DNA from 2 places in the Rufibacter radiotolerans genome. Region 1 is predicted to be linked to the other one. Evidence: riboswitches for the same ligand, from Rfam matches in the RefSeq annotation. Region 1 holds a riboswitch; the other holds the start of a gene.
What was found. Region 1 has a riboswitch for S-adenosylmethionine ahead of TH63_RS09585 (O-acetylhomoserine aminocarboxypropyltransferase/cysteine synthase family protein). Riboswitches for the same ligand answer to the same signal wherever they lie in the genome.
Positions count from the first base shown of each region.

Region 2: it holds a riboswitch for S-adenosylmethionine, as region 1 does, so the genes downstream of both, metH (methionine synthase) here and TH63_RS09585 (O-acetylhomoserine aminocarboxypropyltransferase/cysteine synthase family protein) in region 1, are expected to answer to the same signal.

Region 1 covers NZ_CP010777.1:2,295,052-2,300,870, forward strand. The annotation lists gene TH63_RS09575 (homoserine dehydrogenase) at 1-910, opposite strand, end outside; gene metX (homoserine O-acetyltransferase MetX) at 889-1,944, opposite strand; gene TH63_RS09585 (O-acetylhomoserine aminocarboxypropyltransferase/cysteine synthase family protein) at 1,953-3,287, opposite strand; SAM riboswitch class I at 3,555-3,667, opposite strand; gene TH63_RS09590 (phosphoribosylaminoimidazolesuccinocarboxamide synthase) at 4,018-4,953, shown strand; gene TH63_RS09595 (STAS domain-containing protein) at 5,022-5,399, shown strand; gene TH63_RS09600 (ribonuclease Z) at 5,421-5,819, shown strand, end outside.
Region 2 covers NZ_CP010777.1:3,481,644-3,487,462, forward strand. The annotation lists gene TH63_RS14200 (oxidoreductase) at 1-9, shown strand, start outside; gene TH63_RS14205 (SAM-dependent methyltransferase) at 201-986, shown strand; gene TH63_RS14210 (hypothetical protein) at 1,133-1,642, shown strand; gene TH63_RS14220 (fatty acid desaturase family protein) at 2,589-3,734, shown strand; SAM riboswitch class I at 4,149-4,257, shown strand; gene metH (methionine synthase) at 4,340-5,819, shown strand, end outside.

The DNA of each region.
Region 1 (5,819 bases):
CAGACCCGGTGGGGTGCCCGCCGGCGCCTCTGCCTTTAAACAGTTGCGTTCCGGAGTAGCCGCCTTCCACTACCACGCCATTGAATTCCTGCTCCACGCCATATAAATCATCTGAGGCCCTTACCAGGCTAGGCAACACCAAGGGCACCAACTCCCCGTCTGCGGTCTCGTGCACAGAGGCCACCAGTTTTATCACGGCGTCATGTTGTTTGGCAAACTCCCAGTCCTGGTGGCCCAGGAAATCAATCCCGAAGAAAGCCACCTCTTCCGGGGCCAGCGTGCGGCCGAAGGCATGGGCCGCCAAGATGCAGAGTTTGTGCCGGGAATCGGCGCCGGCCACATCCAGCCAAGGGTCCAGCTCGGCGAAGCCTTTGTCCTGGGCCTCTTTCAGAGCCTCGCTGTAAGCCTTTTGGTTTTTGAAGATCTGGCTGAGGATGTAATTAGACGAACCGTTGAGAATGCCATGCACCCGGGCCACCGGCTCATTTGAAAAATACTCTTCTACCGTTCTAATAATTGGAATGCCCCCGGCCACCGCGGACTCATACAAAAGCGTGCCGCCAAACTCTTCCTGCAAAGCCAAAAGTTCAGGCAAATGATAGGCCACCAGTTTTTTATTCGCTGTAACCACTTTCTTCCCTCTGCGCAAGGCTTCAGAAACAATGGCATAGGCTTCATTGGCATCACTAATGGCCTCCACCAGAATATCCAGATGCTCGTCCTGCACTACTTCCAGCCAGTCATAGGTGAAGTTTTCCGGGGGAAGCGGCCGCAATTTGTTGGGGTCTTTCACGCAAATGCGCGCTACTTTGTAGGGCAGAGATTCTTCGCGGGCCAATATGTCATATAGTCCCTGGCCTACGCAGCCAAACCCAAACAAGCCAATAGTTAGAAGACGGTGGGAATCCATGTTTTTCGGGGTTGTTTTTTCTGTAAAAAAGTATCCAGGGCACGGCTTATTTGGGCCGTCTCCAGTAAAAAGCCATCATGACCGGCTTCTGAGTTAATGATCTGTAGAGTGGCGTTTGAAATGTGGCGGGCCACAAACCGCTGCTCGTTCACGGGGAACAACACATCTGTATCCACGCCAATCACCAGGGTCTCGGCCTGCACCCGGCGCAGCGCCTCTTCCAGGCCTCCGCGGTTGCGGCCCACGTGATGGTTATCCATCATCTTGGTCAATTGCCAGTAAGAAAAGGCATTAAACCGCTGTGCCAGCTTCTCGCCCTGGTATTGCTGATAAGTTGAGGCGCGGTAATGGCGCTTCCGGTCACCAGAGGAATCACGCTGGGACTGGTTATATGACTTGTAGGTACGGTAAGACAGCAAGGCAATGGCCCGCGCGGTCCGCATGCCCTGCAAACCGGCGTCATCAGTATCTAACTGCCAGGTCACATCTTGTTCAATGGCCATGCGCTGGGTTTCATGGAAAGCGATGGCCCAAGGGGTTTGGCGGGAATTGGCCGCCACCTGCACCAGGCGCCTGGTTACCTCTGGGTTTTCAATGGCCCACTCCAAGGCTTGCTGTCCGCCCAGTGAACCGCCAACCAACACGTCAATCTGCTCAATACCCAGTTCCTGACGCAACAAGTCAAAAGCTTTCACGGCATCCAGAACGGAAAGCGTTGGGAACGCGTGGTAATAAGGCTTACCCGTATCTGGGTTGAGGCTCAAGGGACCAGTGGACCCGTAGCAACTGCCCAAAGAGTTGGCGCAAACAATGAAATGGTTGGTAGGATCAAAGGTTTTGCCTTCGCCAAAGAGGCCTTCCCACCAGTCTTTCACAAAGGCGTTGCCGGTAAAGGCATGGCACACCCAGATCACGTTGCTACGGTCTTCGTTCAAGGTGCCCCAGGTGGTGTAAAAGAGTTGGAAGCCAGGCAATGATCGCCCGGACTCCAAAAGAAACTCATCTGTATAAGTAAAAACGCGTCCTGATAACATGGCAACTACTAGTTTAAAGAGGCCTCTAATTGGGTGTCACGCACCCTTACTTTGGCAAACGCCTGTTCAATATCTGCCTTGATATCTTCAATGTGCTCAATGCCCGCAGACACCCGCAGCAAGGTGGGGTTTACCCCGGCAGACAACTGCTCTTCCTCGTCCAATTGCTGGTGGGTGGTGGAGGCCGGGTGGATAATGAGCGTTTTAGCATCACCTACGTTGGCCAGGTGGCTTACTAGTTCCAGGCTGTTCACAAACGCCTCGGCTTCTTCTTTTCCGCCCTTCAGGTTAAAGCTCAAAACCCCACCAAAACCACGTTTCAGGTATTTTTGGGCCAGAAGATGGTACGGGCTGGAGGAAAGGCCGGGGTAATTCACGCTTTCCACTAATGGGTGTTTCTCCAGCCACTGGGCCAAAGCCAAGGCGTTCTCTACCGTGCGGTCAACCCGAAGTGAAAGCGTCTCAAGCCCTTGCAATAATTGGAAAGAATTGAATGGACTTAACGATGGACCGAAATCCCTTAACCCTTCTACCCTGGCCCTGATGGCGAAGGCGATGTTGCCGAACGGCCCATTGGCTCCGAACACTTCCCAGAAATTAAGACCATGGTACCCTTCAGATGGCTCACTGAATTGCGGAAACTTTCCGTTGCCCCAGTTAAAGTTACCGCCATCTACAATCACGCCGCCCACGGTGGTGCCGTGTCCGCCAATCCATTTGGTGGCAGAGGCTACTACCACGTTGGCGCCATGTTTTAAAGGCTGGAAAAGATAGCCGCCCGCCCCAAAGGTATTGTCCACTACCAACGGCAGGTTGTGCCCGGCCGCCACAGCGGCGATGGATTCAAAATCTGGGATACTGAAGCGCGGGTTGCCAATAGTCTCCAGGTAAAGCGCCTTGGTGTTCTCGTCAATTAAGGCAGCATAAGTAGCAGGCTCTTCATTCTTGGCGAACCGCACTTCAATGCCCAGCCGTTTAAACGCTACTTTAAATTGGTTGTAAGAACCGCCATACAGATTGCTGGAGGCCACAAAATTGTCGCCGGCCTGCAGGATGTTGTTTAGCGCGATGAATTGCGCCGCCTGGCCTGAACCCACGGCTACGGCCGCTACTCCGCCTTCCAGGGCAGCAATGCGCTTTTCAAACACATCGGTGGTGGGGTTCATGATGCGGGTATAAATGTTCCCGAACTGCTTTAAGGCAAACAGGTTGGCGCCGTGTTCGGCACTCTCAAACACATAAGAAGTAGTCTGGTAAATAGGAACCGCGCGGGAGCGGGTAGTAGGATCTATTTCTTGGCCAGCATGCAGCTGAAGGGTTTCAAAACGATAAGGAGAAGACATAGTAATGGCTGGTTACAATTGAAAAATTGAACAAAAACAAGACTCCGGGAAAACTAACGAATAGCAGGAACAACCCTGCCGCGGCACGTCAGACCCTGGAAAACAGGAAAAGGTGGATTAGAAGCGACAACAACAGCCCCGCATGCTACACATTCGCATGCTTGTTGTGCTAATAGAGAAATGAATTGTACTACCTGTTACCAACGCCGTTTGGCGTGACCCTGCATTGTAAGAAGTGGCTTTTGCTTGATTTTCCATCTTCGTATCAATTTATATTCCCCAAGGCAATATGTCCATTGGGTTCAGGAATTAGCACCTTACACGGTTGGTAGGTTGCTAGAGCTTCTCAGAGCCTGTCTCTCCACTCTTCTTTATAAATCAACTACCTTGATAATTGACTTGATATTGCAAATGTAGGCCCCAAAACATTATTTCCAAACTATTTTAAAAAAATTAACAAATTATTTTTGCCAAGCCCGCAACACCTGCTTTCTACCGTTGCCAATGTCATATCGCTACCTAACATTCATTAGCAACTTCACAACAACCCTCCTTTGCACCATCAGTCACCCTCTCTGCTTAAATGGATGTTCTAGGTTTTTAGAAATAGGTAAACCGGCCCGGAGCCTATCGTTTCTGGCCTACCCTGGGGCACAAAGAAGAAACAGTTTTGATCCTTCCTTGCCCCTTATCTATCCTTTCCTAACTTTGCCGCTGTTAGTCCTTTCTTATGCAAGCATTAAAAGAAACCAACTTCCATTTCCCCAACCAGACCGGGTTTTACCGGGGCAAAGTCCGCGACGTTTATTATTTCAAAGACAAGTTGGCCATGGTGGCCACCGACCGCATCTCAGCGTTTGACGTGGTGCTGCCACGGGCCATCCCCTATAAAGGACAGGTATTGAACCAGATAGCGGCTTCTTTCCTGAAAGCCACCGCCGATGTGGTGCCAAACTGGGTCATCAGCCATCCGGCGCCTAACGTGACCATAGGCAAGCAGTGCGATACGTTCAAAGTGGAGATGGTGATCAGGGGCTACCTGGCAGGCCATGCCTGGCGCGAGTACAGTGCCGGCAAACGCACCCTTTGCGGGGTAACGATGCCAGAAGGATTAAAGGAAAACGACCCCTTCCCGGAGCCTATCATCACCCCTACCACCAAAGCGGCAGAAGGCCATGACGAGGATATTTCACGGGAGGAGATTCTGCGCCAGGGAATAGTATCTGAGCAAGATTACCTGCAGATAGAGGCTTACACAAGAGCCCTTTTCAAGCGGGGCACCGAACTGGCCGCCGCCCGGGGTTTGATCCTGGTGGACACCAAATACGAGTTCGGCAAAGCCGATGGCAAAATTTATGTGATTGATGAAATCCATACGCCCGACTCCTCCAGGTTCTTTTACGCCGAGGGCTATCAGGCGCGGCAGGACGCCGGCCAGCCGCAACGCCAACTATCCAAGGAGTTTGTGCGTCAATGGCTCATAGAAAACGGGTTTCAGGGCAAAGAGGGGCAACAGGTACCGGAAATGACAGATGCCAAGGTCACCGAGATTTCGCAGCGGTATATTGAATTATATGAGCAATTACTAGGCGAGAAATTTATTCCGCAAGATTACGCCAGTCAGCCACATAGCCTCCAGGAAAGCATTGCCGCAAACATTTTTTAACATACTTTGTTACAGATATTCCACCAAAAATTGGTAGATTCGCAGTCTAAACCTTTTTGCTGTTACTTATGAAGTACACAATAGATAAAAAAGAGAACTATACCATCATCACTATAGATGAAAAGAAACTGGACACCACGATCGCTCCTGATCTGAAGTCTGAGTTTGTTAAATTGAATGCAGAAGGTATCACCAACCTGATCTTGGATCTATCAAACGTAAAATATACTGATTCTTCCGGGCTTTCCTCTATTTTGATAGCCAACCGTCTTTGCAACTCTTCTGGAGGCGTATTGATTTTAACTGGCCTTCAGGAGCACGTGACTAAACTGATCACCATCTCTAAACTGGAGTCTGTGTTGAATATTTTACCTACCGTAGAAGAAGGTATTGACCGTGTGTTCCTGCACGAAATTGAGAGCGATCTTACCAAAAAAGAAGAATAGTCAATCTGAGGAAACAGCAGTTTGGACTTCGAGCTGAAAATACTTGGTAGCTCCTCTGCCACCCCTTCCTTTGAACGTCATCATACCGCCCAGATTCTCACGGTTGGTAACCAGATCAATCTGATAGATTGCGGCGAAGGTACACAAATGCAGCTGATGCGATACAAGGTAAAGCATCAGCGCATTTGTAACATCTTTATAAGTCACCTCCACGGTGACCATTATTTTGGATTGGTGGGCCTGCTGTCCACCATGCACCTGCAACAGCGCACGGCCCCCATCAACCTTTACGGCCCCAAAGGCCTGGCTGACATCCTTTCTCTCCAGTTTAAGTACGGCGGCACCCAACTCCCCTACCCCATTAATTTTGTGGAGGTAGACACCACCGTTTGCCGGAAGATCTTTGAAGACAAATTCATG
Region 2 (5,819 bases), 1.2 Mb from region 1:
TTTGCTTAATTGCTAATTGTTCTTTTATAAGAGGCGTTTCAGGGCTATTTTCTGGAAAACAGGCCTAAAATGGAAATGCCTCAGAAGAAACGCTTTCCGCGCTACCCCTGCTAAAATTCCGGCATTCGGCGTGTTGGCTCCGCAGTTGCCACCAACCTCTCTTCCTACTTTGCGTACCTCTCGGGAGAAAAACCGCCACCATGGACGCAGACCAACACCAGATCAAACACTTTTTCCCACGCAGTACCCAGTATGACCCGCAGTGGGTGCGCGAGCACTCTATGGGCGAGAACGTCCTTTACAACCTGGAGAGCATCACCTCCCAGATTCCGCTCAAAAAAGGCATGCGCGTGCTGGACCTGGGCTGCGGCAAGGCGGCCAGCTCCGTTTTCCTGGCCAAGGAGTTTGAGGTGCAGGTCTGGGCCGTAGACGAGGCCATTTCAGCTACGGATAACTACCAGCGCGTGCTGGAGGCCAACCTGGAGAACCAGGTGTTCCCGCTCCGCGCCGATGCCCGCTCCCTCCCCTTCCCCGAGGAATTCTTTGATGTGGTGCTGGTCATTGACTCTTATACCTACTTCGGCACCGATGACAAGTACCTGCCCTACATTTGCCGTTTCCTGAAACCCGAGGGCTACATTGGCATAGTGGATGTTTGTTTCAAGGACGAGATTGAGACCCTGGATCAGGTACCTGAGTTTCTGCAGCATGACTACCAGAATTACTGGTACTACATCCACACCGTGGAATGGTGGCGGAAGCTCTGGGAAAAGACCGGTCTGGTGCAGATAAAGACCGCTGACCTGCTCCCCGCCGCCGACCTCATACGGGAGCAGTATGTGCAGGACTTTGAGGAGACCGGCAGAAAAAAAGACCCTTTTGCGCGGGCTTTAAAAAAGGACAAAGACCACAGAATCAGCTTTTTCAGGCTCATAGGGCAACGTACCACTAAGGAAGCGTACCTGCAGTCTTACAAAAAAAGCTAACTTTGCCCCAGAATCTCTCCCGCAAAAAGAGATGGAAACTTTCTGAGGCTTGTTTTCCACCCCGTAAAATAATACCCGGTTCTGCGCAGTTAAGTAGATGCCCCACCTTTCGGGGAAGCCTGCTTTTCAGCAAAGAATCTTTTACCATGAACAACAAACATCTTATTTTTGCGCTGGCCATACTGGTGCTTGCTTTCACTAACTTGTCAACAGCCCAGGCCCAGAAGCATGGGGTGGGCCTGCGGGTAGGAGGCTACACGTCAGGCATCTCAGGGAAGTTTTTTATTAAGCCAGACGTTGCCCTGGAGGCGATTCTGGGAACCGGATTCACCAGAAGGGGGTTCCAATTAACAGGTTTGTATGAGAAGCACGTCCCCGCCTTAGGCGTAACCGGACTGCAGTGGTTCTACGGCGCCGGCGCCCACATTGGCTCGTTCAGGGGCAGGTACTACCACCCGCGTTCTTACAAACGTTACGAAGAATCTTATGACCGAACGCTCACCACGGTGGGTATTGATGGAATTGTAGGTTTGGAATATCAGATTACGGAAATTCCGATTTCTCTGGGGCTCGATTTTAAGCCATTTATCGAAGTCAACCGAGACGGACTTTTCCCGTTTGCAGATGGAGCTCTGACCATCCGCTATACATTCTAATGCTTCCCCAAACCTACTTGAAAAGCCTGCCTCGTGCAGGCTTTTTCTATTTTGGGGTATTTGGGATGTAAGGCTGCAGCCCTATAACATAAGGCTTTTCTAATGATGTTTGCTTTCCTTAGCCTAGTTGATAAAGAATTCGCCTTTGACTTAGATTGGCCGCCTTGCCTGAGTCCTTATGCTTTGGTTGTTTCATTTGTTCCCTCCGAGCGCTCACGGCCGCGGAGCCCCGTCTTTCCCCCTCGCACTGCCCTTGTGGCCTCCTTGCAGTTTTCTCTTAGCTAAAGCCACTGCAGAGTCACAAGCGAGGCGCTCGGAGCAAAGACTGAAATCGGGGGAATGTGTAGGGCTGCGGAGATTCTCAGGCAAGGGTCTTCCCAGTGAGAACCATCCCCCCTCATCCTACCCTTCTCCCTCAGGGAGAAGGAACTGCAGTGTTGCGTTTTAAGCCCGTTTTCAAAGAAACAGCCTCAAAACGCTGTCCCGCCTCTTCACCGCAGACTCCCCCCTTGAGGGGGGCGAGGGGGGTGTTTACACAGGAGAGCACTTTTAGGGAAGTCACTTAAAACCAAAAGTCAAGGAAGTAAATCCGCACCATTGAAGGGAATACTTCTGCCTTCTTCCTCGTCCCCCTTTGAAGGCCTAGGATGACCACTCCTGCAGATCAACCCACGTTTCCGGCCCGTTTTTCCCAAAACAGCCCCAAAACGGCTTTCCCGTTTCTACCTACTCCTACCTCAATCACCCCTTTTTTCCTAACATTCTCTTTACCAATGGCTTTATCCGTAGAAACCGCAAAACAAAGGCACTTAACATTCGGTTTCTACGTTGAAAGGGAGCAGACCTGAAGTCAGATTTGTTTTTTATCTCCATCTTTACGCGCAAAGGCCCATTGCGCAGGTTCAATTGATTTCCCCCTTGGTCCTCCATTCATTACTTCAACTTCATGTCATCCAAATTAAGATTCATCAATAAAGAAAAGTCCACTTTTTATGCCACCACCCGCTCCAGGGTAGAGGATTATTTGAAAGAGAAAGGAATTTCCCGAAACGCCAATCCGGCCATGTGGCGCAAAATCGCTTTTTACCTGACGGTGTTCGCGGGTCTCTATGCCTTGATTCTCTCCAATCAGTTTGGGCCCTGGACCATGTTTGGCATGACCTTGCTGCTAGGGGTTTTCAGTGCGCTGGTAGGCTTCAACGTCTGCCATGACGCCATCCATGGGTCACTTTCTCCCAACAGCAAAGTCAATAAGGTCTTCAGTTTTGTCTTCAACCTAGTGGGGGCTAGTCCTTATGTCTGGAACCTCACGCACAACGTGGTACACCACACCTATACCAACATTCCCGGCCACGACGAGGACATTGAGGTGGCCCCTGGCTTGATTAGGGTGGCCCCGGGTGAGAAAGTGAACAAACTGCAGCGGTTCCAGCACGTGTATGCTTTCGGGTTGTACAGCCTGTCGTCCCTTTCCTGGGTTCTGAGAAAAGACTACATCAAGTTCTTCCAGAAGCAGATTGGCGCCCAGGACACGACCAACCACCCCAAAGCCGAGTACTACAAACTCTTCGCCTACAAAGCCCTGTACTATGTATTGTTTATTGTACTGCCTTTGGTAGTACTGGATATCACGTGGTGGCAATTTATCATCGGTTTCCTGGGTCTGCACCTGGCCGAGGGCCTGGTGATGGGACTGGTGTTCCAGTTGGCCCACGTGGTGGAAGGCACGGAGTTTCCGGAGCCCAACGAGCAAGGCAACATGGAAGAAGCCTGGGCCGACCACCAGATGCGCACCACCGCCAACTTCGCCATGAAAAACAAGCTGGCCGGTTTCCTTTTGGGCGGCTTGAACCAGCAGATTGAGCACCACCTTTTCCCTAAGGTCTGCCACATCCATTACCCAGGCATCTCTAAAATTGTGAAGGAAACTGCCCATGAGTTCGGCCTGCCCTACATTGAAAGCCCTACTTTCTCACAGGCCCTAGGCTCCCATTATCGCATGCTCAAGAAACTGGGCTGGCAGGCCTATAAGGAACAGGAGCTCGCGTACGCGGATGAGATTTTAGCCGAGAAGCAACTGGCCGTAAATTGAACTTTCGATAGTATTCAAAAAAAAACCGGAAGAACCCGTGTTTCTGGCATCTGCCTGAGATACGGGTTCTTCCGGTTTTCTTCAACAACCACTGCTGCTGGTTACTTTTGCCCTCCTCCCCGTCCCACTTTGAAGACAATCCCGTTTCATTCAAAATTTTCCCTGGTTCAAGTTTGTAACTTGGACCTAAAATGACCTGAAGTTTTCAACTTCAGTGAGGCGCGAGCCTCAAATGGCATAAAGCTGATTCTGAAATTCCCTGTAATTGAAAGAAAGGAACGGTCTTACCTTTGAAGGGGGATGACCACTTGTGCAGAGAAAATCTGTTTTCTCCTCGTTTTCCGCAAACCAGCCCAAAAACAACCCAATTCCACCCCATTTGCATCTTCCGCCCCCAGCCCTTACCTTTGCTCCTGCTTATCAAGAAAGACGGAGGGATTAGGCCCTGTGATGTCTTAGCAACCCAATTCAGTTGGGTGCTACTTCCTGCCCACCACGCCCGCCGTGCTGGGGGAGATGAGTGACGGTTTTCCTACACCCCTACCCGCCACCCTTCCTCCTGCCCTTTCTTGAGCCGCAACCTACCCTTTTGGTGAGCAAAGAAGATGACAAGAATAGAGGAAGAAGTTCAGAAACGCATTTTAGTCTTAGACGGGGCCATGGGCACCATGATCCAGCGGTACAACCTGCAAGAGGCCGACTACCGTGGCGACCGCTTCAAAGACTTCCACCTAGATGTGAAGGGCAACAATGATCTGCTCTCGCTTACCCAGCCCCACATCATCAAGGAAATCCATAACCAGTACTTTGAGGCCGGGGCCGACATTGCCGAGACCAACACCTTCAGTGGCACGTCCATTGCCATGGCCGACTATGACATGCAGGACCTGGTCTATGAGTTGAACTTTGAGTCGGCGCGCATTGCCAAGGAAGCTGCTGAGGAATGGACCGCCAAAACCCCAGACAAACCCCGCTTCGTGGCCGGCGCCATCGGGCCCACCAACCGTACCGCTTCCCTGTCGCCGGACGTCAACAACCCCGGCTTTAGGGCCATCACTTTTGATGAGTTGTTTGACGCCTATACTGAGCAGGTGCGCGGGCTGGTAGACGGCGGCGCAGATTTGCTGCTGGTAGAAACCATTTTTGACACCCTCAACGCGAAGGCGGCCCTGTTCGCCATTGACCAATACAGCCAACAGACCGGCAAGCGCCTGCCGCTTATGGTTTCCGGTACTATCACCGATGCCAGCGGCCGCACCCTTTCGGGCCAGACCGTAGAGGCGTTCCTGCACTCAGTGTCCCACATGCCGCTGTTGAGCGTGGGCTTTAACTGCGCGCTGGGCGCCAAACAGCTGCGTCCGCACATAGAATCCCTGAGCAAAGCCTCTAAATTCCACATCAGTGCCTACCCTAATGCCGGTCTGCCTAACGCCTTCGGGGCGTATGACGAGACCCCAGAGCAGATGGGGGCGCACGTGCGCGATTTCCTGGAAAACAACTTCGTGAATATAGTAGGTGGTTGTTGCGGTACCACGCCACCCCACATCAAGGTCATCGCGGAGATTGCTGCGCAGTACCCGCCGCGTCCGTTGCCTAAATTGCCGGAAGTTCCTACCTATTCTGGTCTGGAGCCGCTCACCGTGTTTGAAGGCTCTAACTTCATCAACATTGGCGAGCGGACCAACATCACCGGCTCCAAGCAATTCAAGCGGCTTATATTAAACGAGCAATACGAAGAGGCCCTGGCCATTGCCCGCGGGCAGGTGGAGAACGGCGCCCAGATTATTGACGTGAACATGGACGAAGGCCTGCTGGACTCTGAGGCCGCCATGACTCTGTTCCTGAACCTGATTGCCTCTGAACCAGATATTGCCAGAGTGCCCATCATGATTGACTCCTCTAAGTGGAGCGTGATTGAGGCTGGCCTAAAATGCGTGCAAGGGAAAGCCATCGTGAACTCCATCTCCCTTAAAGAAGGCGAAGAGAAATTTAAAGAATACGCCCGCAAAGTGCGCAGCTACGGCGCCGCCGTGGTGGTGATGGCCTTTGACGAAGAAGGCCAGGCCGATACCTACAAACGCCGAA